DNA from 2 places in the Paenibacillus cineris genome. Region 2 is predicted to be linked to the other one. Evidence: predicted binding sites of a transcription regulator. Region 2 holds the regulator's gene; the other holds the start of a gene.
What was found. The regulator LexA, encoded in region 2, represses DNA repair genes until DNA is damaged. The targets are predictions, from matches to a motif close to CGAACATATGTTCG.

Region 1: the regulator LexA is predicted to act here: its motif matches at 11,550-11,563, upstream of KI379_RS08530 (YolD-like family protein).

The regions. Positions count from the first base shown of each region.
Region 1 is NZ_BORU01000001.1:1,751,823-1,766,807, reverse strand. Features, by position in the region: gene KI379_RS08590 (TrkH family potassium uptake protein) at 1-784, shown strand, start outside; gene KI379_RS08585 (cytidine deaminase) at 845-1,270, shown strand; gene nagE (N-acetylglucosamine-specific PTS transporter subunit IIBC) at 1,337-2,803, opposite strand; gene KI379_RS08575 (PTS sugar transporter subunit IIA) at 2,837-3,331, opposite strand; gene KI379_RS08570 (GerAB/ArcD/ProY family transporter) at 3,738-4,961, opposite strand; gene KI379_RS08565 (hypothetical protein) at 4,954-5,208, opposite strand; gene KI379_RS08560 (Ger(x)C family spore germination protein) at 5,219-6,436, opposite strand; gene KI379_RS08555 (spore germination protein) at 6,485-8,278, opposite strand; gene KI379_RS08550 (response regulator) at 8,404-9,081, opposite strand; gene KI379_RS08545 (sensor histidine kinase) at 9,078-9,914, opposite strand; gene KI379_RS08540 (polysaccharide deacetylase family protein) at 10,087-10,824, shown strand; gene KI379_RS08535 (HD domain-containing protein) at 10,832-11,500, opposite strand; gene KI379_RS08530 (YolD-like family protein) at 11,605-11,868, shown strand; gene KI379_RS08525 (YfiT family bacillithiol transferase) at 11,989-12,516, shown strand; gene KI379_RS08520 (YhgE/Pip domain-containing protein) at 12,599-14,752, shown strand; gene KI379_RS08515 (Gfo/Idh/MocA family protein) at 14,836-14,985, opposite strand, start outside.
Region 2 is NZ_BORU01000001.1:3,609,262-3,624,246, reverse strand. Features, by position in the region: gene KI379_RS16785 (carbohydrate ABC transporter permease) at 1-766, shown strand, start outside; gene KI379_RS16780 (carbohydrate ABC transporter permease) at 782-1,660, shown strand; gene KI379_RS16775 (sensor histidine kinase) at 1,728-3,557, shown strand; gene KI379_RS16770 (response regulator transcription factor) at 3,532-4,722, shown strand; gene lexA (transcriptional repressor LexA) at 4,818-5,444, opposite strand; gene KI379_RS16760 (LysM peptidoglycan-binding domain-containing protein) at 5,684-6,064, shown strand; gene KI379_RS16755 (DUF896 domain-containing protein) at 6,166-6,348, shown strand; gene KI379_RS16750 (hypothetical protein) at 6,602-7,117, shown strand; gene KI379_RS16745 (HAD family hydrolase) at 7,157-7,951, shown strand; gene KI379_RS16740 (FixH family protein) at 8,181-8,594, shown strand; gene KI379_RS16735 (1,2-dihydroxy-3-keto-5-methylthiopentene dioxygenase) at 8,685-9,224, opposite strand; gene metH (methionine synthase) at 9,430-12,846, shown strand; gene rnz (ribonuclease Z) at 12,949-13,881, shown strand; gene KI379_RS16720 (TIGR01457 family HAD-type hydrolase) at 14,343-14,985, shown strand, end outside.

The DNA of each region.
Region 1 (14,985 bases), 1.9 Mb from region 2:
CTCCTTCGTGAGCGACCCGTATATGAATATCGTCCTGATGGCACTTATTTTTCTGGGCGGGATCGGCTTTATCGTCCTGTCAGACCTGCTGGAATACCCGAAGGTCCGCAAAATCTCACTGCACAGCAAGGTTGTGCTCAGCGCGACGGCGGTGCTTGTCTTCGTCGGCGGCCTCATCATTTTCCTGATGGAGGTCAACAATCCGCGAACGTTGGGTCCGCTTAATACAGGTGGCAAGATTTGGGCTTCGCTGTTCCAATCGGTGACGACCCGCTCCGGCGGTGTCAATACGGTCGATATCGGCGGCCTTCACCAGTCAACGCAGTTCTTCATGATCCTGTTGATGTTCATCGGCGCAGCTCCCGGCTCGACCGGAGGCGGCATCAAAATTACGACGTTTGTGCTGCTCCTCGGTGCCGTGCATGCTATGATCCGCGGTCGGGAGGATGTCGTCCTGTTCCGCAAACGGATCGCCAAGGATGTGGTGTACAAAGCCATCACGCTGACGCTCCTTTCCATTCTGCTGATCATCCTGTTTGCCATGCTGCTGTCGGTGACGGAAGACCATGATTTTATGTCAATCCTGTTTGAATCGGCTTCGGCCTTCGGCACGACAGGCATCTCCATGGGACTGACCACCGAGCTCAGCCCCTTCGGCAAGGTATGGGTGATCTGCCTGATGTACCTGGGCCGATTGGGTCCGCTTACCCTTGCGTACGCGCTGACCCGGGACAACAAGAAGGAGCCGTACAATCATCCGGAAGGGAAAATCATTATCGGTTAAACCCGTTGCGGGTCTCAACCTTATGCGGGGATTGCAATTTTTGGAGATGAGGCTGTCAATATGAGTATTGAGCAACAAATGTATGATGAAGTTATTGAACTTATCAGAAAAAGGTATCCGACAGGCTGGGGCGGTGCTGCAGCCGTCCGTCTTATAGACGGAACGATCCTCACCAGCGTGGCTCCCGAAGTCATCAACGACTCCACTCATCTGTGTATGGAGACGGGCGCTATATTAGAAGCCCACAAGCTGAACAAGAAAGTAACGCATTCCATCTGCTTGGCACGGGATGACGAGATGTCGCCGTACAAGGTGCTCTCTCCTTGCGGGGTGTGCCAGGAACGTTTATTTTATTGGGGTCCAGACGTGAAATGCGCCGTCACGGTCCCGGGCGGCGAGCTCGTCTTCAAAACGTTGGCGGAAATTCAGCCGTATCACTGGAGCACTGCTTATGACGATCTGAAAGAAAAATGGACGACGTCCTGATGCACTGCCGAATGCCAAAAGAGGCTCCCCTTCATGGGGAGCCTCTTTGTCATACCGCCGACTTCATTACATCAGCTTCTGAATTTCATCCTTCAGCACCTCGGACTGCGGTCCGAACACCACCTGGACGGCGCCTTTGCCAAGCCGCATGACGCCGGAAGCGCCGAGCTGCTTCAGTCCTTGATCGTTGACGACCGACTCGTCTTTGACGACAAGACGCAGACGGGTAATGCATGCATCGATACTCTCGATGTTGTCCGTGCCCCCGATATTTGCGAGCACTCTGGCTGCCTTGCTGTCCGATGCCGCAACGCCCGCATCTGCTGCGCCGCCTTCTATTGCTTCGTCCGCCACCTGAACATCATCCTCCCGACCCGGCGTTTTCAGGTTGAGCTTCACGATCATCACCCGGAACAGGACGTAGTACACGACCGCGAAGACCAGACCTACCGGAATGAGCAGCAGCGGCTTGGTGGACAGCGGATAGTTCAGCGCATAGTCGATAAATCCGGCCGAGAATCCGAAGCCGAGCTTCACGCCCAGCGCATACATCACGTAACCGGCCACCCCCGCCAGCACTGCATGTATACCATATAGTACAGGAGCGACGAACATGAATGCAAATTCAAGCGGTTCCGTGATCCCTGTCAGGAATGAAGCGACTGCGGCACCGATAAAGATTGAGGCCACCGCCTTGCGCTTCTCCTTCTTGGCGGTATGGATAATAGCTAGTGCCGCTGCCGGCAGGCCAAACATCATAATCGGGAAGAAGCCGGTCATGAACATGCCCGCGGATTTGTCTCCCGCAAAGAACCGGTACAGGTCGCCGTGAACGACCTTACCTGCCGCGTCGGTATAATCCCCGATCTGGAACCAGACGATCGAGTTGATAATATGGTGCAGGCCGAACGGAACGAGCAGGCGGTTTGCGATCAAATATACCGCGCTGCCGATTCCTCCGAGGCTGACGATCCAGCGGCCGAACGTATCCAGCACGTCCTGGATTGGCCCCCAGATGAGGCCGAGAACGATGCCGACGAATACCATCGTGACGGACGTAATAATCGGCACAAAGCGTTTGCCGCCGAAAAATCCGAGCCAGTCCGGCAGCTTGATTTTATGAAAACGGTTGTATAAAAAGGCGGAAATCAGACCGACGATGATGCCTCCGAGAACCCCTGTGTTAAGCTCCGCGCCTTTATCCATAACAGTCGTAAACGCAAGCGGTACCTTAACCAGCACCTTTAAGAGAATAATGTGGCCGATGACGGCAGAGAGCGCAGCGACAGCGTCACCCGTCAATCCGATAGCCACCCCGACGGCAAAGATGAGCGGCAGGTTATCGAAGATCGTCGATCCGCCGGCATCCAGAAACGGTGCAATGTAGTGGTTCAGGAACCATCCCACCTGGTTGCCCAGGTGGAAGTCCTTAATATAGTCGATGTTGCCAAAACGCATCAGAATCGCCGCCGCCGGCAGCGTCGCCACCGGAAGCATCAGCGACTTCCCGATTTTTTGCAGAAATGCTAGCATGTTCTGTCATCCCTTTCTCGTTCGAAAGTAGCTTTAGGATTTAAGCGTAACGCTCAGGATTTCGGACTGTCCGGCGGTTACCGCCCCCAGCTTCGTTTCCATCTGCTCCACTTTGTCTTCGCTGTTCGTGATAATGACTGGCGTTACGGTCGGCAGACCTGCCGCGCGAATCGCCTCCATGTCGAATTCGATCAGCGTTTGCCCCGCCTTCACCTTGTCTCCCGTGTTGACATGGCTTGTAAATCCGCTGCCTTTCAGCCCTACTGTGTTAATGCCGATATGAAACAGGAACTGCAGGCCGTTCTCATGCTCTACAATGACCGCATGCTTGGACTTGATCACGTGAGCCACGACACCGTCAAACGGAGCGATCAGCTTGCCGTCGGCAGGCTCAATGGCGAGCCCTTTGCCCATATGTCCGCCTGCAAAAGCTTCATCCGGGACCTGATCAAGCGGTACTGCCGTACCCGTAAGCGGGGACGTAATCTCTAACGTTTGCTGTTTTTTGGATTTCCATTTTGAAAACATGAATATTCCTCCTTGACGAAATCTGCGTGAATCTCCGATCGGTTGTCATCATCCGGGCTATGAAAAAAGGATCTTTTCCATTATGTCCAGGAACGGATGAACTATGTGGAACCTGGTATATGCTTGCGGTTGGAAGCTGCCTGAGAACATAACCTTTGAAACGGAAGCGATTTCAAAACGTTGGGAGCTCCCTTCAATGCCACACACTCCTCCCCAAAAGACCAACAAAAAAAGCCAAGAATAGACTCCACGCAGGAATCGATTCTTGGCTCATGCCCAATGTTAAGGTAACACGCCAATTTCAAGTATTCACTTATGTGCCTATATTAAAACAAGATACAGCGATACGTCAATAGCCAATCTATTCAATTTTGTATCCTGGTCGATAAGCCCTTATTCTGGATTGTTACTCAGGCTGTGGATACGGCTGCGATTGCGCCTGCATCTGTGACTGAGGCTGCAACTGCGGCTGTGATTGCGGTTGTGATTGCGGTTGTGATTGCGGTTGTGACTGTGACTGCGGCGGTGTCTGCGCTTCCGAACCTTGCTTATTCCGACTGCGAAAATTCCCAACGATCAGCAGCGCTGCCGGTATAACGAATCCCGGGAACACCGCCATCATCGGGTAAACAATTCCGGACCATTCCAGCTCCGCCGTATTCCGAAGAACCCAAAGGGACAACGGCAGCAGCAAAAAGAAAAAGGGAATCACCAAGCTCTTGTAATTTATTACGTCAAAGCACTGCACGGTTGTAATCACAGTACCATAGAAGCAAATCAGAAGCTTCATGAACGATGTAATCAGCCAGATAATGCCCACAATGACCTCTGCCCGTTCCAACACCCGCTCAATCCGGATCTCGCGTGCCACGTCATAGACAGCATAAGGAGATCGGGCCGTCATGTCCACGCCAAGCACCATGATCGTGATTACGCTGAGCAGTGCGCCGGAGATCAGAGTCCCCACGCTGGTGACATAAAAATATTTTTTTATTTTTTGCTGGTTTTGTACAAACGGGATCAGCAGGAGGCAGATGGAAATTTCCAGCGAAGGGAAACCTAGCAGCGGATAACCCGCCTTAATCGCCGGCATTACCCCTTCGGGAAACATCGGAAACAGCTCGCCCGGATGCATTTTAGGAATCAAGAGCAGCGCTGTAATGACAAAAACGCCCATCGCCCATGGATACAAAATTTCCCCCGTCCTTCCAATGACTTCAATCCCTAAATAGCAGCCGTAAAGCACCGGGATCAAGATAACCACCATATTAACAACCAGCGGCGTTTGAGGGAGTACGACCGAACCGATAAAATTGCCGATATTCCGTGCCACATAGGCAGTCAAAATCAAAAAATAAAACATATATACGACTGCTATGGCCGAACCGAACCATTTACCAGTCAGTACGCGGCCGTACTCGATAATCGTCTGTTTCGGATACCGAAAACCGAGTTTCATATAGAGCGTAATGAGACCGAGCTGAATGATTCCAACAATGATGACGCTGAACCAGGCGTCTTGTCCAGCAATGGACACAAGCGTATGCGGCTGAACGAGCGCGGCCGTGCCGATAATATACAAATACATCAGCAAAGCAAACTGCAGAGCCGAAATTTTGCCCTTATCCATGGATCACCTTGCCCTCCGACACCCATTGCATGACCGGCTTGGCGATAGGTCCGAAAACATGGCCCATCACGATCACAAAAGACGGCAGCGGGATGTCCATGATCAGCATGATATACAAAAACCCACCGAACAGCATGATCGTCGTTGAAATCCATAGTTCCTTTTTTGACGCCTTCCGCCTGAGCGCAATAAAATTCAGGATCACAGCCACAAAGATGGCTGCAGTAATGATATAATCGGGACCCATAAGAAACACCTCACTTCATATTTTGCAGATAGGATTGATTGCGGACTCCCGTCGAATAGATCTCCATATCGGCACTTACGACCGTCCGGATTTCGGGGAACAGCGTGTCCCATTCTTTCTTATTGGCTTTCCAGTATGACGGGCTGGCCTTATATACCAGGTTCCCATATCCCAGAGCATCACTGTCCAGTTCATGCTGAAGGGTCGAAATGGTGCCGTTCACCATCTTGATAACCTGCTGTTCGGCTTCTTTTTCCAGCCAGCTGATCGTTTCCTTTTTATCCACCTTGACTTTGTGGCTGTTCACATCAAACACATTCGCCTTCTGCTTGATATGGATGACGACTTCAGGCTTGCCCCGGCTGAACCGGGCTTTCACCGAGGCCTTGCTGTGAAGGATCGCGACATGTACCTTTCCATCCTCAACGGGAATCGGTACGACAAGCCGCTGCACTTTATTTTTGATGATGGCAAGCCCCTTGGATTCGCTTTGGTTCAAATAACCCACCAGCTTTCCGTTTTTGAACACAGCCATATTTCCGATTCGCAAATAGCCGTCAGGTGAAATCTTCTCTACATTTTCCTTCGTTCCCGCCTTTTCAGGATCACCGACAAACTCAACGCTGCCGGTGACGGCCATTGCCATGGGATTGTCCAATGTGAGAATAAAATCCTTCATACTGACGGGATAGGCTGCGCTGGCCCGCTTATTGTAGCTTTCTAGCGTTTTGTACAATTGCTTCACCGGCAATTTCTCCATGTTCGTCAAAGTTTCCAATACTTGGGCCGCTGTCCCGTGTTTCGCGACAAGCATAGAAAAATCGATCCGGATTTCCGGGTCCCGGTCAATCAAATCGAATAAATCGTCAACCCCTTTTTTCGCCAAATCCTCACCGATAATCATCATTTGGTTGTGGGCGAAGTAAAACCGGCGCGGCGCGACATTATCCATATTCTGCAATGCATCCAGAAACGTCTTTCCCCTTCCGATATATTTCGTCACCGGAATGCCGCTGGTTCCACCGCCTCCGCCCGGACTGCTCTCCGAAGCCTGGCTGGGCACCACCACCTGTAGAGTCACGAGTATGTTATCCGGATTGTCGGGATCTTCGTCCAGTCCAATTCCCAAAACGATGGAGAGCTGGTCCAGAAACTTGATATCCCAGCAGCCTGACAGGGACAGCAAGAGCACCAGACATATAGTGATATGGCAGATCCGTTGAAACATATCAGCGCTCTCTCCCTTCATGGCCAAATCTCGAATACATTAATCCGGTTACACTTCGCTCGGATCCTGTGTTTGATGCGGCTCATTCTCGTCCCTGTCCGCCTGTTGATTGCCCATCGCGCCTTCCCGGAACCGGACCGGGTTATTCCTGCTGATCAGCTTAGGTCTCTTCTTCATATAATCCTGAGGCATGCGCAGCATTGAATCTTTCATATCCGGATAGATCATCGGCGCATACGGAGCCAAATAAGGAACATTAAGAGACTTAAGACTGCATAGATGCAGAACAAGGATCAGCAGCATACAGGCAATCCCGTAGATACCAAACATCGATGCCGCAATCAGCATGACAAAACGGAGCATCCGTGCGGCAATCCCGATGTTATAGGCCGGGGACACGAAACTCGCAATGGCCGTCAGCGATACGACGATAACGACGACCGGGGAGACGATCCCGGCTTCGACTGCGGCCTGCCCCAGTACCAGGCCCCCCACGATCGAAATGGTGTTCCCGACGGACCGGGGCATCCGCACGCCGGCTTCCCGCAAAATTTCAAAAACCGTTTCCATGATAAAGGCCTCGACAAAGGCGGGAAAAGGAACCCCCTCCCGCTGCACTGCCAGCTTCAGCAGCCAGGAAGTCGGAATCATCTCTTGGTGAAATCCGATGATGGCCACATAAAAGGAAGGAAGCAGCAGGCCGATGAGAAACGAGAAGTATCGCAGAAACCGAATTAAACTCCCCACATCAAACCGGTTGTAATAGTCTTCCGCCGCCTGAAAGAACATATTAAAGGTGGAAGGAAGCAGCAGAACAAACGGGGTTCCGTCAACTAGGATCGCTATCCGGCCTTCCAGCAGGCTTGCGGCGATCACGTCAGGACGTTCGCTGTGATAGATGGTTGGAAAAATCGTCTTATTCGTATTTTCGAGAAGCTCCTCAATATACCCCGACTCCAGGACGCCGTCGATATCAATGACAGAGAGACGCTTCCGGACCTCGTCCACATTTTTTTCGTCCACGATACCGTGAATATACATGATGCCTACGTCGGTTTGCGTCACTCTCCCCAGCTGCATTTCTTCCAGCCACAGATTGGGACTTTTGATTTTCCTTCTGAGCAGCGCCGTGTTCGTTCGAAGCGATTCCGTAAAGCCTTCGCGCGGGCCTCGGATGACCGTCTGCGACTCCGGCTCGGTGACGCTCCGCCGTTCTCCGCCTTTGGTGCTGGCGATAACCGCACTGCCAATCCGATCGATAAAAAGCAGCGTATCTCCGGACAGCAGATGCAGGTACAGCTTGCTCCAATCAGAGATCTGGTAAATCTCACCGGCGGCCAGCGCCTTTTCCTTGAACTGCTGCAAAAATTTCCTGTCTTCTTCTGACGTTATGCCTCTATACCCACCATGAGAATCTTCTTCGAGCTCGTCTTCGGCCTCGTATCGGGCTTCGCCTTCTTTTCGTCCTTCCTCCGCATCCCGCTCCAATTCCCATGCTTCTACAAGCTCTGCTTCCGATGCGAACTGCTTGATTTCGTTCAAGACAGTTTCAATCGCAAACTCCGAAACCGATGTCGGGTCTACCAGACCGTCAACATATACAAAAGCAACTTTCCTGCCGAAGTTCCGGGCAAGGATTTCACGGATGACTATATCACCGCTTCCTCCCATGTCCCTTTTCAAACGATCCAGATTGCTTTTTAAATCAGAGGACAGCCTGTCCGGGTGCAGCTCTGCCGGATCCGTCCCCGCGGATTCCTGATACGGTGCGCCGTTCTTCCCAGCCCGGTTTGAAGGCTGCTGTTGTGTTGAAGCATTACGGGATTTCTTTTTGCCGACCATCCGGGTCTCCACCTTGTCTATTTATGATGCTTATACTTTCCAAGTCAGGGTAATTTCATCCAAGTCGGTCTCCATGCAAGCACAAAAAAACGCAGGGTACACCCTGCGCTGCTTAAATACGGCAACTACTCTTTTTTCAATTTCTGGAATAACCCCTGCCGCCGGCTTACTAATCCTTTCTCCAAGGCATAACGCGTCAGCTGGACCCGGTTCTCCAAATGAAGCTTCTGCAATATGTTTTTCAGGTGGTTTTTAACCGTTTGGTCAGAAATTTTGAGCTCGGCGGCAATTTCCTTGTTAGTAAGCCCCGAAGCCACCCAATTTAAAATTTCGCGCTCCCGCGCGGTCAACGTCTCATGATGCTCCGGACTCTTGGGGGCAAGCGGAAATTCCCTTAAAATTTGCGTGGCAAGTTCCCGGCTGAGCGGCGCTTCGTCGCTCATGATCCCCCGTAAATACTCAAGCCATGTCGACGGGGATAAATTTTTGAGCAGATAGCCCTGCGCTCCCTGCTTTAACGCCTCGAACAAATGCGTCACATCGTCCGATACCGTGATCATAACGATTTTGACGTAAGGATACTGCAGCTTGATCTGCCTTGTCGCCTCCAACCCGCCAATGCCCTGCATTTGGATGTCCATCAGGATCAGGTCGGGCATCAATAACTCGGTCATACTTACGGCTTCCTCGCCGCTATGGGCCATGCCGATCACTTCAAACGCCGGGTCAGCCGAGAGGATATCGGTCACCGCTTCGCGCGCATGAGCGGAGTCATCGGCAACCAGCACTCTGAACGTATTCAATGGTTATGGGCCTCCTTTCTGATCTCCACCCGGCTGCCCCGCTGCATCGGCAGGATCAGCATTTTCCAGCCAAGCTCCTCGGCGCGCTCCTTCATGATCCGAAGGCCGTACCGGTCCTTCAAATGAAATGGATCCGTATGAATTCCCCTCCCGTTGTCATCGACGAAAACCGTCCAGCCCCGGCCGTCCAGCGTGCCTTTGATCGTCACCTTGGTGGCATGGGCATGCTTGTGAATGTTCAGCAGCGCTTCCCGGATGCAGGCCAGAAGCTCTACTTTTTCCTTGGCGCTCAAGGCCGCATCTGGAATGGACCATTCGATCCAGGGCTGGATCAGCGTTTCCTTGGCTGTATGTTCGATCCTTGAACGCATCGAAGCCTGATACTCCCGCTCCTCCGGCGATTCCGGATAGCGAAGATTGGCGATCGCCTGCCTCACGTACCGGTTCACCTCATGAACCGATTTGCGCAGCTCCTGGAAGTCCGCCGATTCCCGGGCTCCCCGGCCGCGCGACTCCGCCCGGTCCATCTTGACCGACAGCAGAAACAGGGACTGCGCGATGCCGTCATGCAGTTCCCTGGCAAGCAGATCCCGTTCTTCCAGGGCTGCTTTTTCCGCCCGCTCCCGGTTCAGCTCCTCCTGCACCTGTTCCAGCCTCCGGAACAGCATGCTGAGCAGGGTCATGCTGATAAAGAACAGAAACACCGGCGTAAGAAAATTACCCACCTTCATCGATATATAAGGCATTAGAAACGCATGCCTCGCATATTCCCATATCCCTACGGCCAGTGTAGGAATAATCAATATCATCCACTTGATTTGTTTATAGGACATGCCTTGATCCGCACCTTCCCCGGGCACTCCCGGCATATTCAGACTTGTCTCTATTGTATCACGGCCTGCCCGGCGTATGTTAGAACGGTTCGTGTCACATACTACGAAGCGAACTTGTCTTTGTTTGGACGTCTGGATGGAAGCATCGACAACGAACAACCGGGAGGACCTTATGCGCACAAGGCTTTATGCAACGCTATCCATGCTGCTTTTGACGATTTCGGTGACGGCTGCTCCGGCAGCGGGGGCTTCTCCCGTAAACCAAGGCAGAGAGTACTATGAACAAAGGGGAGACGTCATCTGGGAGATTCCGAACCGGGAAAAGATTATAGCACTGACCTTCGATGACGGGCCGGATCCTGAGGATACGCCGCAGATTCTCGACCTGCTGAAGCAGTATCACGCAAAGGCAACGTTTTTTGTCGTCGGCAAACAGGTTCAGGAGCACCCGGAGCTGGCCAAGCGGCAGGTGGCCGAAGGCCATGAGCTTGCCAACCACACCTTCGACCATATGTATTTTAACCGCCGAAGCTCACCGGAGGTCATCGTGCGGGAGCTGCGGGAAACCCAGGAAGCCATATACCAGGTTACCGGTAAAAAAACCTACCTGTTTCGCCCTCCCGGAGGATATTATAACGACCGTATGATCCAAATTTGCAAGAAGGAGGGTTATCTCGTCGTCATGTGGTCCTGGCATCAGGACACCTGGGACTGGAACCGGCCGGGCGTCGCCAAGATCGTGAACAAGGTGCTGAACAACGCGCGCAACGGCGACATCGTCCTGATGCACGACCACGTGGAGGGCAAGTCCCAAACGGTCGACGCGTTAAAACAAATCCTGCCTGAACTGCAGAAGCGCGGATATCGCTTTGTTACCGTATCGGAGCTGGTAGAGTACAACATTCCTTGAGGGGCGTTTAAACGCGCCCCTTTTTTGGCGCTTCCTCCCCAGGCCATTCACGTTGGAATTGCGCAAGAAACTGCTCCATAAATGCGTGGCGGGCAGCAGCCTCCCGCTGGGCCGCCGGCGTATTCATCAGATCTTTCAGCTTCAGCAGCTTCTCGTAAAAATGGTTCACCGTCGTCCCCTGCCGGCTGCGGTACTCCTCCTGGGTCATACTGTTCCGCGGCGGCTCGGCGGGGTCATACATGAGTCTTCCCCTTGATCCGCCAAAGGCAAACGTGCGGGCAATACCGATCGCTCCGATGGCGTCCAGACGATCTGCGTCCTGCACGACCCGCCCCTCCAAAGTCGACATGGGCCTGCCGCCTCCGCCGCCATAAGACATGGTCCCGATAATCTCCAGCACATGATCCACGAGCGCTGCATCCGCCCCATGTTCCGTGAGCCAAGAGGAAATAGCTGCCATGCCCTCCTCTTTCGAAGCTACGATTTTCTCGTCGGCCAGGTCATGAAAAAGGGCCGCCAGCTCGCAGACGACCGGGTCGGCACCTTCCTGCTCCGCCAGCCTCTTCGACCACTCCGCCACCCGGTAAATATGCCACCAATCGTGGCCGGACGGCTCAGACTTTAAACGATCCTTCACGTATTCCCTTGCTTCCATAATCATTTGGTCGGTTTCCATATGCTTTCCTCCAAACAGCTTTATTTTTCTGAACAATCGCGGTTGAATCCGAACATATATTCGCCTATAATACAATGCATAGCTCTTTTAATAAATGAGGTGAAATGATGATCAACCGAACCTGTGAACCGTCGGCGAGTTTCAATTCTACCATGAAAGAGGCTGCTTGGACACAGACCAGCCGCTTGCTGGAGGAATCCCTCCGCCGTCACCTGAAAGTAACCCTGCACCTTGCCGGTGCCGGACCCGAACAAGAAATCCGGGGCTTCGTCACCGTGATTAACACCTATCTGGAAGAGATCAAGTTTAGAGCTGAAGACGAATGGCTGTGGATCAAATTCAGCGAGATCATTTCCGCGCATACATAAGCCGGCTTGAAGGAACGTAAGGAACCCTTAGCGAAAAGGTTACAAGGGAAACCGTTTATATCATATTGGAATGCAATGGTTTCCCGTACACATATTACTGAGCAAACGGAGGAGTTAGCTATGACCGATGATTTGAAATATCCTATCGGACTTTGCGTAACGAAAAAAGAACTGAGTGGAGATGAGCGTACAGCATTAATCGGCGAAATCCGCAGCCTGCCTTCGAAACTGCGGCAAGCCGTCAGCGGATGGTCCAAAGAACAGCTGGACACGCCTTATCGGCCAGGCGGCTGGACCGTCCGTCAAGTCGTGCACCATGTCGGAGACAGCCACATGAACAGCCTGATTCGGCTTAAACTTGCTTTAACCGAGGATAATCCGGTGATAAAACCTTATGAGGAGCAATTATGGGCTGAACTTGCGGATTCCGCGCTGCCTGATCCGGAGATATCCCTGAATCTGCTGGAGGCGCTGCATGAACGGTTTGTGCTTGTTCTGGAAAGCTTGAACAGCGACCAGTGGCTCAGAACATACAACCATCCGGCGAACGGAGAAACCAATTTGAACGAGCATCTATGCACGTATGCTTGGCATGGCAACCACCATCTTGCGCACATCACGACCCTCAAAGAACGGATGGGCTGGTAAGGCGGGATTCAGGTTCTTCGGTATGACGCCCTTCCTCAAATGAAATACTAACCAAAATGGTATGATTGAGGCAGGTGTTCTCATGAGTAAAATCTTGTCCATCTACGGCAGAGATGTGAAAAACATTGTCACGAACTGGGCCGCGCTCGTCATCATCGCCGGTCTTGTTATGCTTCCTTCCCTGTACGCCTGGTTCAACATCAAGGCATCCTGGGATCCCTACGGCAATACCGGTGATATTGCGATTGCCGTCGCGAACAACGACAAAGGGACGACGATGAAGGGACAGTCGCTGAATCTCGGCAAGGAGGTCGTCGCCTCGCTGAAGGACAATCATAAGCTGGGCTGGAGGTTCGTCTCCGAGGCGGACGCCATGAGAGGCGTCCGGCACGGGGATTACTATGCGAGCATCATCATCCCGGACAATTTTTCGGCCTCGATTGCCACGGTGCTGTCGGACAACCCGACCCACGCCGAAATTTTGTATTATGTGAACGAAAAGATCAATGCGGTATCCCCGAAGATTACATCTTCCGGAGCCAGCGGCATCATCCAGGAAGTCAGCAAAAATTTCGTCAAAACCGCCAACGGCACGATTTTTAAAATTTTCAACGAGCTTGGTATCGAGCTGCAAAATCAGCTGCCGACCATTGAGAAGGTCCGCTCGCTGGTGTTTGAGCTGGAGAAAAATTTCCCGGAAATCAACCAAGCCGTAAACACGGCGGCGCAGGACATCCATACGACCAACGAGCTGGTATCCAAAGCTCAAGGGGCGCTGCCCATAGTGACCGACCTGGCCAAGAACGGGCAGCAGTTGGCGGCTGGTCTGGACGATTTTATGGGCAAGGCTTCCACGGCTGCCAAGGATATCGCGCCGAACGTAAAGCAGGATCTGCTGCTTCTGCAGCAGACTTCCATGGCTACGGAGCAGCTGACCGCGCTCCTGAAGGATCCCGACGTCGATCCGAAGACTGCGCTTGATGCGCTGGACCGGATATCCTCCAGGTTAACTACCGGTCTGGAAGTGCAGGAAGCGCTGATCAGCTGGTTCGACCGGCTGAACCAGACCGCAGGCGGCCGACTGGATTTCGTCAGCTCCAAGCTGAAGCAGGTCCGGGACAAAATGCAGTCTCAGCTGACGCTTGTCAATCAAATCCGCAGCGGGGTAAAGAAAGGCGAGAAACCGGCCATGGATCTGGTGAATAAGCTGAACACAATCTCCGGCGACGTATCCGATCTATTAGGGGACATCCTCGGGCGGTATGACAGCGAAATTCAGCCGGCGATCGCAAGCGGGCTGCAGAAGGCGGTCAAGTCCGCCGCCGAAGCGAAGAAGGTGATGGATTCTGCGGTTCAGAGCCTGCCCGACGTCAAGAAGGTGCTGTCCGACGCTTCCAAGGGATTGGCGATCGGCACGCAGGGCATTTCCGTCATCCAGAAGGAGCTTCCGGGCGTGGAAGCCAAAGTCAAGGAACTGGCGGACCGGATGCGCAAATTCGAATCGGAGGGCAACCTGCAGGAAGTCATCGACCTGCTGAAAAACAACTTCCAGCAGGAAGGACAGTTCTTCGCCGAGCCTGTCGTACTGAAGGAGAATCAGCTGTTTCCGATACCGAATTACGGATCCGCCATGTCGCCCTTCTTCTCAACGCTGGCCCTCTGGGTCGGAGCGACGCTGCTCGTATCCCTGGTGACGACGGAAGTGCATTCGCCTGCAGCCGGAACGGATTATAACAGCATCCAGATTTATTTCGGGCGGTTTCTGACCTTCCTGACGCTGGCGCTGCTGCAATCGGTCCTCGTCACGGCAGGCGATATCTTCCTCTTGGGAACCTATGTGGTGGACAAAGGCTGGTTCATCTTATTCGGATTGGTCAACAGCGCTGTCTTTATGCTGATCGTCTACACCCTCGTTTCCGTGTTCGGCAATGTCGGCAAGGCGCTTGCCATCGTTCTGCTGGTGCTGCAGCTTGCTGGATCAGGCGGAACCTTTCCTATTCAGACGACACCGCCGTTCTTCCGGGCGATCCATCCGTTCCTTCCGTTCACCTACGGCATCAGCATGATGCGCGAAGCGGTGGGGGGCATGATCTGGAGCGTCGTTCGCAGCGATCTGCTCATCATGTGCGTGTATGTCGTGATCACGCTCGTGATTGGTCTTGCGCTGAAAGGGATCATCAACCAGCTTGCCGCTGGCCTCGTCAAGAAAGCGAAGGAAAGCAAACTGATTCATTGATCACGGTATAAAGGTATAAACCAAACAAGCCTCCCCAGCAGTCAAGCTGCTGACGGGAGGCTTTATGATTCATGCCTATTTCATTATTGATCCAATGTATAAGGTGCAAGGCCGGTAGGCATCGGTGCAGGAGGCGTGCAGGTGCTTTGCATCTCGTAATGCTTTTTCTCATCCGAAGCATCATGGAACGCCCACATCGCTTCCAGCACATGGTACGCCAGCTCACCGGAAGC
Region 2 (14,985 bases):
CGGGATCGGCGAATCGACGTTCGTGGGTCTGGCCAATTTCAAAAAGCTGCTGTTCCACGACTCGGTATTTTGGCCGTCGGTGCGGAGAACGTTGATGTTTGCGGTGTTCTCCATGGCCGAGATTCCGATCGCACTGCTTGTAGCCATACTGCTGAAGCGTTACGTGCGAAAACCGAATTTTTTGGTTTCCAGTTACTTTTTACCGGTCATCTTGTCCGTCGTCGTCGTCGGCCAGCTGTGGAAAACGATCTATAACCCGGCTTCGATGGGCGGTATGCTGAATCAAATCCTGGATGCAGTCGGACTGCATTCCTGGGGCAAAGCCTGGCTCACCGATCCTTCGGTCGCCATGTATTCGCTGTATTTCGTCGCCCTGTGGCAGTACCTGGGTTACCACACCCTCATTCAATTTACAGGCATCTCGAATGTCCCGGACGATGTGTACGAAGCGGCCCGTATCGACGGTGCCGAAGGCTTTAAAGCGGATTGGCACATTACGTTTCCGCTGATTGTCCCGATTTTCAAAATTTCCATCGTGCTGGCCTTCATCGGCTCGCTGCAGGCTTTCGACATGATCATGGTCATGACGGGCGGCGGACCGGCGCATGCCACAGACGTCATTTCCACACACATGTACAATATGTCGTTCACGTCCATGAAATACGGTTACGGCAGCTCGATCGCCGCATTCCTGGTGGTGCTCTGTCTGGCCGCCACGTTCTGCATCAACTTCATTTTCAACAAACTGGAGAAACGATACTCGTAAAGGAGGAAACCGCCAATGAACACAAGCACAGCCGTCGCTTTGAACAAGCAGGTGGCCGTAACCAGACGCAAACGGTTTTCCGTTACGAAGGCCATCGTGTTTCTGGTGCTGGGCATTCTGTTTGTAACCCAGGTGTATCCACTGTTGTGGCTGCTCCTGTATTCCTTGAAATCCAATGAAGAAATTTTGTCGGGCAGCTTCTTTGCCCTTCCACATTCGCCGCAGTGGGCCAATTACAGCGCTGCGCTGGAGGGCAACTATTTCCGCTATTTGTTGAACAGCATCTTTGTCACATCCGTGACGATGATTGCGGTCATTATTCTCAGCTCCCTGTGCGCCTATGCGATCAGCCGTTTCCGGTGGCGCTTTGGCGGGGCGGTCATGGTCGTATTCTTGATCGGGATGATGATCCCGATGCAGGCGACGCTGCTGCCGCTCATGATCATTTTCAAAAACATGCATATTCTGAATACGCATCTGTCGATCATTTTGCCGTATGTGGCATTTTCCATGCCGATCGCCATCTTTATTCTTAGCGGGTTCATGAAAACCATTCCGCATGAAATCGAAGAATCCGCGGTGGTGGACGGAGCGGGGATCGGACGCATATTCTCGAGCATAATCCTGCCGATTTCGGTTCCGCCGGTAATGACGGTGTGTATCCTGACATTCATCAACATCTGGAACGAATATATTTTGGCTGCGACGTTTATCTCATCGGAAAAGCTGAAAACACTGCCGTTCGGCGTCAACAGCTTCGTCAGCCAATACTCGGTCAACTACGGGGCCATCGGCGCATTTCTTGTGCTGGGCGCGCTCCCGGTCATCATTATCTACTTCCTGCTCGCCGACAAGATCACCCAGGGTATGGTAGCAGGTGCAGTAAAAGGTTAGTAGGGCAAAGACGGTTTCTGTGATAGAATGACAAATGGATGACCGGATACGAAAGGGGAATGTATCTGTGGGGCGACATTTTCGTTCGATTCACAGCCGTCTTTTTCTGCTGTTTCTATGCTGCATGACCGGCATATTGATATTGATCAGCGTCGTGTATTATTACCGCACCATTTCCATTATTCATACCAAGGTGAATGATATCGCCGAGAAGAACATTTCGCAGACCGCCGGACTGTTCAACTCGCTGCTTCAAGGCTACAACAGTCTCTCCAAGTCGCTCAACAGCAACTACGAGCTGACCCGGCTGCTTCAAGAGACCCATGTAAAAGAGACCGTCGCCATCGAAAACGAACGAACGATTACGAATATTATCGGGGCGGCTTACTATTCAAGGAACGATATTACAGGCATCCATATTCTGACCGACAGGGGCAAAGTGTACAGCTATGAGCGCCAGTTCGCCGGGGTCATCGACAACAATTACGCCCAGACGTCCTGGTACAACGAGCTGAACGCCTCGTCGGGCAATATGGTCTGGCTCGGGATGATGCCGGGTTCGCCGATCAACACGCTGCAGCAGAAAGAGAACGTCTTTGTGTTCGGCCGGAAGCTGTACGATCTGAACACGCACAAGCAGCTTGGCATCATGGTCATCGAAGCGAATCCTTCGTCCATCATGGAGGCGATGTCCAATGTGACGATCAGCCCGGGCAGCCGCGTGTACCTGATCGATCAGAACAACAACATCATCGCTTCGACCGGTAAAAAAGGGACGGAGGCGCCGCACTTTGCCAGCATTCCGAAACCGGGTGCCGAGGACGGTATTCTGGTGGATGACAGCTCAAGCCAGCTGGTGGTCGCTGCCAATACGCCTATGGCGGGCTGGACGATCTACGGTTTTACCCCGAAGCACGACATTCAGGCGGAAGTGAACCAGACGACCCAATACCTCGTTATCGTTCTAATCGTGCTGATTATCGTCTCGACCGTTCTGGCCACGCTGGTATCGCGCAACATTGCTTCCCCGCTGAAGCTGCTGATCCGGGAAATGAAAAAGGTGGAGATGGGCAATTTCAGCGGTTCGGTTAATGTCGACTCGTTTGACGAAATCAACAGCCTGGTGTCTTCCTTCAACCGGATGGTGCACCGGATGGATGAGCTGATTGAGACGATCAAGGTCACGACCGTCAGCGAGAAAAACGCGCAGCTGCAGGCGCTGCAGTCCCAGGTGAATCCGCATTTTTTGTACAACACGCTGGACATGATTTACTGGATGCTGGATGAAAAAGGGAATGAACGCCTCAGCAGGGTCATTCTGTCACTGTCGCAAATGTTCCGTTACAGCAGCAACTGGGAGGAGGCTTCCCGGACGACGCTGCGTCAGGAATTGGAACAGATCCGGCATTATTTGACGATTATCGAGAACCGGCTGGAGGATAGGCTTGTACCGAAGATCGATGTGGATCCACAGTGGATGGACGTCACGCTGCCGAAAATGACGATTCAGCCGATTATTGAAAACGCTGTAAAATACGGACTGGAGCCGCTGGATCGGCAGGGCATGCTGCTCGTTACGGCGGAGCAGGTCATGGACGATCTCCATGTCGTCGTTCGGGATAACGGGAAGGGAATGAACGAAGACACGCTGATGCGGGTCAGAAGCTTGCTGGAGGGCGGCAACCGCACGTCGCCCGAAGCGGAGGACAGAGACGGCCCCGTGCTTCGCCGTGGCATCGGTTTGAGCAATGTGCATGAGCGGATCCGAATGATGTTCGGCAGTCCGTACGGTTTATACTTGGACAGTCAAGAAGGGGAAGGAACGACGGTAACCATCCGTTTACCAATCCGGCACCAAGGAGGAATGGAAGATGAACATTTTAGTCGTGGACGATGAGCATGTGATCCGTGACGGAATTAAGCGCACCATCCACCGGGCATATCCGCAGCATTATGTTCACTTGGCGGCGAATCCGGAGGAAGCGGTTCAGCAGCTGCGCAAACACCGGATTGATCTGGTGCTGACCGATATCCTCATGCCGGGAATGACGGGCCTTGAATTGATGCAGCTGTGCCAAGGCAGTTATCCGCATATCAAATGGGTCATCATTTCGGCTTATTCCGAGTTTTCCTACGCCCAGGAAGCCGTCAAGCTTGGGGCTAAGGACTATATGCTCAAGCCGATCGGGAAAGAGCTGCTGCTCTCCATGATTTCCGGACTTGCTCAGGAGATGGATCGGGAGAATGAAATCGTGCGCGAGGCGGAGCTGCTGAAGTCTAACCTGAAGTATTTGCGTGAGGCTGTGTTTCAGCGCTGGGCGAGCGGACTCGATACTGGGCGCCTTGACGTCGCGTCTATAATTGAGAGCTACCCCGCATTCCAACTGGTGATGGTTAAGATGGAGAGCGACGCGCCGGTGCATCTGGAGCATTTTATTATTGAAAATGTGCTTGGTGAGCTGATTGAAGCGCACGGCTGCGGATTTGTGACAAGCATGGACGAAACGAGCCTGATCGGCCTCGTCTCCTTGGGAGAAGAGGGAGGCATGAAACGTCTGACGGATGAGCTGCGCGCTAACTTGAAACGATGCGTCAAGGTGCCTTTCCAGATTCAGTCGACGGGACTTATCACAGACATTCACCGGGTGCCGGAGGAAGTGCGGCGGATGCGCCAGGAATCGGCATCGCTGGAGTACGAATACAACAACCCGGGAGGTAACCGAGCGATCGAGGTTGCGGTGCAGTACATCAAAGCGCACTATCATACGGATCTGTCCCTGGAAAAGGTAGCTTCGGTCGTGTTCCTGAATCCGGTCTACTTCAGCCAGCTGTTTAAGCAGAAGACGGGAAGCGGCTTCAAGGAATACGTCACCAATCTGCGGATCGAACAAGCCTGCAAGCTGCTGCTGCAAACGCATTTGAAGCTGGCCGACATTTCGGACAAAGTCGGATATGTGGACGTCAAGCATTTTACCCAGGTATTTCGCAAAAAAACGGGAAAAACCCCGACGGAGTACCGTCTGGAGCAAACGGCGGATTCCCGTGAGGTGTGTCCCACCTGAATCATCCTGCCTTGATCCCAACGCCGAAAAGAGCCCTTGACCTTCCTGAGTAAGGAAGAGCAAGGGCTCTATTGCTGCTTGTCCAGCATCATCTGCTAGTGAATATCGCGGAACAGCCCGACGACTTTGCCCAGAATGGTGACATGGTTCAGACGCAAAGGTTCGTAAGCCGGGTTCTCCGGTTGAAGCCGGATATGGTCCTTCTCCTTGTAAAACGTCTTCACGGTTGCTTCATCCTCATCCGTCATGGCAACGACGATGTCCCCGTTATCGGCTGTCTGCTGCTGTCTCACGATGACGTAGTCACCGTTATGAATGCCAGCCTCGATCATACTGTCCCCAACGACGGAAAGCATAAATACTTTCTCATCTCCAACATAGTGCTGCGGCAGAGGGAAGTAATCTTCAATGTTCTCCGTTGCCGTGATCGGAACCCCAGCTGTAACCTTGCCTACTACGGGAACTCTGGCGATCGTATGCGTGAACAGATTGCTGCTCTCGGATTCTTCTTGTCCCAACAGTTCAATGGCACGAGGCTTCGTAGGGTCTCTGCGGATCAAGCCTTTCTTCTCCAGTCGGTCCAAATGGCCGTGTACAGTCGAGCTGGAAGCCAACCCTACCGCCTCACCGATCTCTCGGACGGACGGAGGATAACCCTTGGCGCGGACTTCATTTCTGATAAATTCCAATATCGCTTGCTGCCGGCTAGATATCTTTGACATTCCCCATCAACCCCATTTAGTAACGTTTGGTAAAATTATAACATAGAACTGCCGTTCGTACAAACATAAGTTCTAAATGATTTTGCTTTGATGGAGCGGGATTTTCGCGGCTTCTGAATGAAGGAAGCCCGCCTCTAAAAACATAGGAACAATTGTTCGAAAAAAGTATTGAACAAAACAAATGTTCGTGTTATATTGTTCTCATAAAACAAGAACAAACGTTTGGAGGCGTAATATTTATGCTGAAACACACTACATACCAAAGTATTTATAATAACTCATCCGTTAACCCATCCATCAATGAAGCTATAGCATCTCCTTGGTTGAAGAAAGTCCAGTCCTTCGTGCCTGGCCCTGCCTTGATCAAACTGATCCTGGCGGCCCTGATTATTTTGGTGGGATGCACAGGTGTCGTTCGCGTATTCGCGGGAACCTCGGATGATGTTCGGTTAGAGAAAAATGTCATCGTTCAGCAAGGCGATACGCTGTGGGGAATCGCTTCTGCCCATAAGCCGGAAGACATGGATATCCGCGCATACATTATGGCGGTGAAGAAGTATAACGATTTAACCAGCAGCGAAATTCAAGCCGGAGAAGTATTGGCACTCCCACAATATTAATAGAAGATAAATGATCAAGAGCTTGGAAAGGTGTGAACCTTGACAAGCTCTTTTTATCATGGCAAAGTTAGGTATGACTTGAATATTGGAGGAGTAATTGTATGGATATCGACAGCGTTGTAGAGAGAATTAATAAGCTTGCGCGCAAGCAAAAGGAATCCGGTTTAACCGAAGAGGAAATCGAAGAACGGGCCAAGCTTCGTGAGAGATACCTTCAGAATGTCCGCAGAAATTTCAGACAGCAGCTGGACTCGATTGAATGGGTGGATGAAGAGAAGAAATAACACCCGCTGCTGGATTAGACTCATACATTCGATTATGGTATAGACTGACTCAAGGTTTTGTATGGCTCACTACCGAGAACAGAATGCTTCTATGTAAGCGCACCAGGTTTCCTTCATTTGCTTTCTATTATATAGAATGTGAAATTACAGGAATAATTGCTGTAAGCAGTATTGGGCCGTTATATATGAGGAAGTTCAACGCAAAACTTTCGTTCAAACTATATAGCCGAAAGCATTTTGAGGAGGTTCGTGAATGGCCCGTTCATGGGAAAGACAGGTAAGAAAAAATTCAGCGCAGCTGAACAAGCAGAGAAAGAAAGAGGGAAAGCCATCCATCTATAGCACGGGAGGTCCATCGGCTGACATTTATAAAGGAAGAAACTATGTACTTCCGATTACGATGGTCGCTCTGGCCGCGGTTTACTTCCTGCTCGGAATGCTCGGACAGGAGGGTACGGCGGGAAACAGCGGCATGACCTGGATCATTATGGCCATGTACGTGTTCCTGGGCTTGATGATCTTTTTGCGCAGACCTTTCCTGCGCGTGGAGAAAAACGCCGTATCGACGATCAAGTTCAACCGGGATCGGCGACTGACCGCAGACAATATCGCCAAGATCAAGCTGGCCAAAGGCTCTGTCGTGATTGAGCCGAAGGGCAAAGGCGGCAACTGGGTGTTCACGCGCCTGATCAACCGCTACGATACCGATGCCATAGGGGAACGTCTGGAGCGTTTTGCGCAGACCCACAATATCCCTTTGGAAAAATAAACAAATATAAGAGATAGCAGATGGAGAGGATGGAAGAGGATGCCGGTACAAGCTGTTTTTTTCGATTTGGACGATACGCTGTTGTGGGATGAGCGCAGCGTGAAGGAATCCTTTGAAGCGGTATGCGAGACGGCCGCCAAGGCGAAGGGCATTGACGCCAAGGAGCTGGAGGAAGCGGTCCGCAATGAGGCAAGGGCGTTATATCAATCCTATGACACGTTTGCCTTTACCCAAATGATTGGAATTAACCCGTTTGAAGGACTGTGGGCCAACTTCAGCGCAGGCGAACAACCTGAATTTCGCAGACTTGAGGAGCTCGCTCCAGGCTACCGCAAGGAATCATGGCGGCGCGGTCTGCTGAAGCTTGGGGTTGACGATGAACAGCTGGCCGGAGAATTGGCCGAGCAATTTGCCGCCGAGCGCCGCTCCCGACCCCATGTATATGAAGAGACCTTCCAAGTACTGGACGAATTGAAAGGAAACAAGAAGCTGCTTCTTCTGACGAACGGCTGTCCTGCGCTCCAGCAGGAGAAGATCGCTGGGGTTCCTGAGCTTGCCCCATATTTTGACGAGATCGTCATTTCGGGTACATACGGCAAAGGCAAACCGGATCCGACCATCTTCGAACATGCGCTTTCATTACTTGGATTAACACCGGAACAGACGCTCATGGTCGGCGACAAGCAGACAACCGACATCAAAGGCGGAAACAGCGCCGGACTGACCACAGTGTGGATCAACCGCACCGGAAAAGTAAAAGATCCGTCCATTGAGCCTGATTACGAAATCAAGCATCTGTCTGAACTGCATCGCATCATCGCCGAACGTTCTTGAGTCGGTCTTATATGCTAGCCTGCCCAGAGGGGAATCCCTTCGTCCGGCAGGCTTTTATTATACCTTGTGTATATGAATGCCCCGTTTGATGAGCAAGCTTGACCCTTTCCGGTCAATTTGTTCCATTTTGTTAACAGATGGATGGTTTGGGTGAGGCGATAATTATGTATAATGATGAAGAATATGGACAAACAGCTTACATAGATAGACGTATAGGGAGTGACTTCGCTTGAGAAAGTACGGTTTTGTTGCTTTGCTGCTGCTGGCGGTATGGAGCATAGCAGGCTGCGGCAGCGGCGGCGGTGGTCATGCGGGCATGGACATGAGTGAGAGCATGATGGATCCGGTGCAGGTGGATCTTAGCTGGACGCCGGAGCAGGCCAAGGTAGGTAATCAAGTTACCATCGAGGTGAACGTAACGCAAAAGGATAAACCCGTCGATAAGGCCGATGAGGTTATGATTGAAATCTCGAAGGAAGGCGACAGCAGCAGCCATGAAAAGGTGGCCGCCCAGAATGCCGGCGGAGGAAAGTATACGCTCGATAAGACCTTCGATCAGGCGGGCACCTACAGCATCACGTCCCATGTTACGGTAGGACCACAGCATACGATGCCGACGAAAAAGCTGACCGTGACGGAATAATCAGCATCATGATTCGTTTGATAACGATAAGCAACCCCCGTTCTTCCTGGCGAAGGCGGGGGTTGCTGCGTATATCGCTATATTTATGGATTAGGACTGAAAGCTTGGGTCCTGAACCGGATGGGCGACCCAGCCGTTTTCCTCGATAAAGAGGCGGACGGCGATAATTTTACGATTGTCCATCAGCGTAAAGAAGTGGTTTGTATTTTCCGGAACGGAGATGACATCACCGGCTTCGAGCTCTACATTGAAGTAGCCGATGTCGCCTGCGCCCTTGATTACGAATATGCCTTTGCCGCCCACGATCGCCCGGATTTCGTCTTCGGTGTGGGTATGAACCTCTTCGAATTTATTCAGCAGGTCTTCCAGGTTCGGCGTAGCGTCGGACAGCGTGATGACGTCCCAGATCTTGTAGCCGCGGCGGGCCGCCAGATCACGGATCTCCTCATCGTAGGTGTCCAGGATTTGCTTTTTCTGCTCGTCGTTCAGTTGAAAATTGGTTTGAAGCTCCAGAGGCAGCTTGGAAGCATCCCATTTTTCATAAAGAACGTTTTGATTGTTGAGGAACTCACGAACATTATCGTCGCCGGTAATCCGTTCGTTCGTATTGCGAATCACGATTTCAGCCATCTCTAAACCCTCTTTTCCACTTGGATTAATTCATATTATAACGAACGATACTTTTGTTGTCGATTATATATTACACGAAAATCAGGAGCAAAACCCTGCCTTAAGGCATTTCTTGCACTTTTCTAATAAGGGCTATTCTGATAAACTAAGATTTAACGTTTGGCAGGGGGGACATACAGTGAACAGACCTGACTTGAAGGAATTAATGAAAGAACGAATATTGATATTGGACGGTGCCATGGGTACCATGATCCAGCAGGTCGACCTTGGCCCTCAGGATTTTGGTGGAGAAGAGCTGGAAGGCTGTAATGAAATGCTGGTCATTACCCGTCCCGATGTGATCGAACAGATCCACGAGAAGTATCTGGAAGCCGGGGCGGATCTCATAGAGACGAATACGTTCGGCGCTACCTCGGTCGTATTGTCTGAATACGATATTCCCGAGAAGGCGCGGGAGATTAATCTGCTTGCTGCGGAAATTGCCCGCAGAGCGGCGGATAAATTCAGCACGCCGGACAAGCCTAGGTACGTGATCGGCGCGATCGGCCCGACGACGAAGACGCTGTCGGTAACCGGGGGCGTAACTTTTGAAGAGCTCGTGAGCAGCTATGAGGAGCAGGCGGTTGCCCTGATCGAGGGCAAAGTCGACGCCCTGTTGCTTGAAACGAGCCAGGATACACTGAATGTTAAGGCCGGCAGCATCGGAATCCGGAATGCCTTTGCAAGCACTGGGATCACGCTGCCGATTATGATTTCCGGTACGATCGAACCGATGGGGACGACCCTAGCCGGGCAGAACATTGAAGCGTTCTACATTTCACTGGAGCACCTGAATCCGATTTCGGTCGGCCTTAACTGTGCGACAGGTCCTGAATTCATGCGCGATCACATCCGTTCGCTCGCCTCCATGGCCAAAACGGCGGTCAGCTGCTATCCGAATGCCGGCCTTCCGGATGAGAACGGGCATTACCATGAATCTCCGGAGTCTCTGGCCCGGAAGATGGAAGACTTTGCGGAGCAGGGCTGGCTCAATATTGCCGGAGGCTGCTGCGGAACGACCCCGGATCATATCCGGGCATTGAACGAGGTCATGAAGGGTTACCAGCCTCGTCAAATGGAAGGGAGCCATCCGCCGGCGCTGTCCGGAATTGAGCCCGTGTACATTGAGTCGGACAACCGGCCATATATGGTGGGAGAGCGGACTAACGTGCTCGGCTCCCGCAAATTCAAGCGCCTGATCGTGGAAGGGAAGTACGAGGAAGCTTCGGAGATCGCCCGGGCCCAGGTCAAAAACGGAGCGCACGTCATCGACGTGTGCGTGCAGGATCCGGACCGGGATGAAGCGGAGGATATCAAACAGTTCCTGGAGCTGGTGGTGAAAAAGGTCAAAGTGCCGCTCATGATCGACACGACCGATCCGAAGGTCATCGACCTTGCGCTCAAATATTCTCAGGGCAAAGCGATTATTAACTCCATTAACCTTGAAGACGGTGAAGAAAAGTTCGAACATGTGGCTCCGCTCATCCACAAATACGGGGCTGCCGTCGTGGTGGGGACCATCGATGAGAGCGGGCAGGCCATTGACCGAAACGACAAGCTGAATGTGGCCAAGCGATCCTACGATCTGCTCGTTCATAAATACGGCATTCCCGCTGAGGATCTGATTTTCGACACGCTGGTGTTCCCGGTTGGTACCGGTGATGAGCAGTACATCGGTTCCGCCAAGGAAACGATTGAAGGGATCCGTTTGATCAAGGAAGCGATGCCGGAGTGCCATACGATCCTTGGCATCAGCAACGTCTCGTTCGGTTTGCCGGAAGCGGGCCGCGAAGTATTGAACTCCGTTTTCCTGTACGAGTGTACGAAAGCGGGCCTGGACTATGCCATCGTGAATACCGAGAAGCTGGAGCGCTATGCCTCGATTCCAGAAGCGGAGCGGAAGCTGGCCGAAGATCTGATTTACAATACGAACGATGAAACGTTGGCCGCGTTTGTGGCGGCGTTCCGTAATAAAAAGGTCGAGAAGAAAGAGAAAATTTCGAACTTGTCGCTGGAAGAACGGCTGGCTACCTATATCGTTGAAGGCACCAAGGAAGGGCTGATTCCCGACCTGGATGCTGCGCTGCAGAAGTACGGCGCCTTGGAGATCATCAACGGGCCGCTCATGGACGGCATGTCCGAAGTCGGTCGTCTGTTCAACAACAACGAGCTGATCGTGGCGGAGGTGCTGCAGAGCGCCGAGGTGATGAAAGCGTCCGTGTCCTATCTGGAGCCTTTTATGGAAAAGAACGAAACGTCCGTCAAAGGGAAGATGCTGCTGGCCACCGTTAAAGGCGACGTGCATGATATCGGTAAAAACCTGGTCGAGATTATCCTCTCGAACAATGGTTACCAAATCGTCAATTTGGGTATAAAAGTACCACCGGAGACGATCATCGAGGCTTACCGGAAGGAGCAGGCCGATTTGATCGGACTATCCGGTCTGCTGGTGAAATCCGCACAGCAAATGGTCGTGACCGCGCAGGACTTGAAAAATGCCGGCGTGAAGGTGCCGATTATGGTTGGCGGAGCGGCATTGACCCGCAGGTTTACCAAAACGCGGATCCGGCCGGAGTATGAAGGCATGGTCGTGTACGCGAAGGACGCTATGGACGGGCTTGACCTGGCAAACAAGCTGATGGATCCGGAGCAGCGCAGTCTGATGCAGGCTGAAATGGACGCGGAGCTCGAAGCGCTTTTGGCGGAAGCTGAAAAACCGGTTGAGCTGCCGGAACTGACCCGTGCGGCCAAGTCCAACGTGTCGACGGATGTCCCGGTCTTTAACCCGCCCGATTTGGAGCGGCACATCATCCGCAACTATCCGATCAGCCACATCATCCCATACATGAACATGCAGATGCTGCTTGGACATCATTTGGGGTTGCGTGGTCAGGTCGAGCAGCTGCTGGAGAAAGGTGACGAAAAAGCGCTGGATTTGAAAGCAACCGTCGATGACGTACTGGATCAGGCCGCCCGCGAGGGGATTATCCAGGCGCATGCGATGTACCGCTTCTTCCCTGCGCAGTCGAGGGGCAACGACATTGTCATTTACGATCCGGAGGATCATACCAAGGTACTGCATACGTTTACGTTCCCGCGCCAGAACGTGGCACCGTTCCTCTGCCTCGCCGATTTCCTGAAATCGGTCGACAGCGGCAAGATGGACTATGTCGGCTTCCTGGTCGTCACCGCGGGACAAGGCATTTCGAAGCTGTCTTCGGAGTGGAAGGATAAAGGGGACTATCTGAAGTCGCATGTCCTGCAATCGGTGGCGCTTGAGACCGCCGAAGCGCTGGCCGAGCGCGTTCACCATATGATGCGTGATACGTGGGGCTTCCCTGACCCGGCCGATATGACGATGAAGCAGCGTCACGGGGCACGGTATCAAGGCATCCGCGTCTCCTTCGGATATCCGGCATGTCCGGATCTGGAGGATCAGGAGCCGCTCTTCAAGCTGATGCAGCCGGAAGATATCGGCGTACATCTGACCGAAGGCTTTATGATGGAGCCTGAAGCTTCGGTGTCGGCGATGGTGTTTGCCCATCCGGAAGCACGGTATTTTAATGTCGACAAGGTAAAATAATATATATTCGGTTCATAGCCGAACCGAAGCAAATGTCAGCAAAACCCTCCGATTGTTCGGGGGTTTTTTGCTGGCGCATTCTTGGAAAGAAGGTATAGCGTTATGGAACTGGAGTTTTTGGGTACCAATGCGGGGGTTCCTTCCCTGCAGCGGAACGTGACATCGATGGCGCTTCGGATGTACGAGGAGCGGCGCAGCTTCTGGATGTTCGATTGCGGCGAAGGCACGCAGCATCAAATTCTGCGGTCTTCATTAAAGCTGAGCAAGCTGGAGAAAATTTTCATTACCCACCTGCACGGTGATCATATATTCGGTCTTCCCGGGCTGCTCTCCAGCAGGTCCAACCAGGGCGGCACCACGCCCTTGCAGCTGTACGGACCGCCGGGGATCAAAAAATACATAGACACGTCACTTACCGTCAGCCAGTCGCGAATCGAGTTTGAACTTGAGGTGAATGAGCACACGGGGGGAGTCATTTTTGAAGACGGGGAGGTCCGGGTTGAATCCCGTCTGCTGGAGCACCGCATTGACAGCTATGGATACCGGATCATGGAAAAAGACAAGCCAGGCAGCTTGGACTTGAAACGGATGGCCGAGTACGGGTTAAAACCGGGGCCGATTTACGGCCGTTTGAAGCGCGGGGAGAGCATCGCCTTGGAAGATGGCCGGGTGCTGACACCGGCAGACGTGCTTGGTGCGCCGAAGAAGGGGCGCGTCGTTACGATCTTGGGCGATACCCGCCCTTGTGCCAACGTTCTGCCGCTGGCCGAACAGGCGGATCTGCTCGTTCATGAGGCCACGTTTCTGCATGAGCTTCATGAGACCGCACACAACTACCATCACAGCACGGCGCTCCAAGCCGCAGAAGCTGCCCGCGACGCGGGGGCCAAGGAGCTCATAATTACGCACTTCAGCTCACGTTACAAGGATATGGAGCACCTGCAGCCTCTATTGGCGGAAGCCAGGTCACTCTTTCCAAAAACGCTGCTGGCCGAAGAATTGGTGCTGTTTCCGGTGACCCGCCACGAAGAATAGTGAAGACATAGGGCAGGCGATAATGGTATGAAGGCTCCGGGCGAGCCTTTTTTCTTTAAGATTATAGAATTTATAAATTTCAGCGAAGCTGAACCATTCTATAATCGCAAGAAAAACTTCAGCTAAACGCGGTCTGTCTTCTTTGAAGGTACGTCGATAGACGTTTTTCTTACTGCAGCGGTTCATTTCCCGGATAATCATTATTTTCCGGGAAAGCGCAGGAAATGACACAACTTAGCACAATTGGACTTCCCGTGATAGGTTTCAGGGTAAACGCATGACGAAATAATGGAGATAAACGTCCTTGTCGTCGTGCTTCCGGTTGCCACATTCCTCCGTTTTCTTTTACAATGGAACAAGCTGGGTTACAGGAAGCCTGAAAATCGACCGCTGCAGCGGGAACCAGGCTTTTCGCAGCCAAAAGTTTTACTAGATGAAACGAGGTATGTCCATTGAACACGCTGAAAACTACCCGCGGTCTGCTGATTGACCTGGACGGAACGTTATATCATGGGAAACATATGATACCCGGAGCGGACATTCTGATTCGAACGCTGCAATCGCGGGAAATCCCTTATTTATTCGTGACGAACAATTCTTCGAAAACGCCGGAAATGGTGGCTGCTCATTTGAACGAAATGGGTGTTCCCGCCGACAAAGAGAAGGTTTGCACCTCGTCACTGGCCGCTGCGCGGTATATCGCTGAAGAATCTCCTGGGGCCAGAGTGGCTATGCTAGGGGAAGATGGGCTTCGGCAGGCTTTGATTGAGGAAGGGCTCAAGCTCGTCGACGATGCGCCTGAATTTGTCGTGCAAGGGATCGACCGCTCTTTTACTTACGATACGCTCGCCCAGGCCGTTCGCTGGATCCGTGAAGGCGCCCGTTCTGTGCTGACCAATCCCGACCTTCTGCTTCCTTCCGATCACGGGCTTGTCCCGGGGGCCGGATCGCTTGGAGCAGCAATTGAAGCGGCTTCCGGTGTCAAACCGGTGATTATCGGGAAGCCTTCGAGCCACTTGATGAAATATGCTACGGATCGGCTGCAGCTATCCCCGACCGAAGCCACTGTGATCGGTGATAATATGCGTACGGACATTGCGGCAG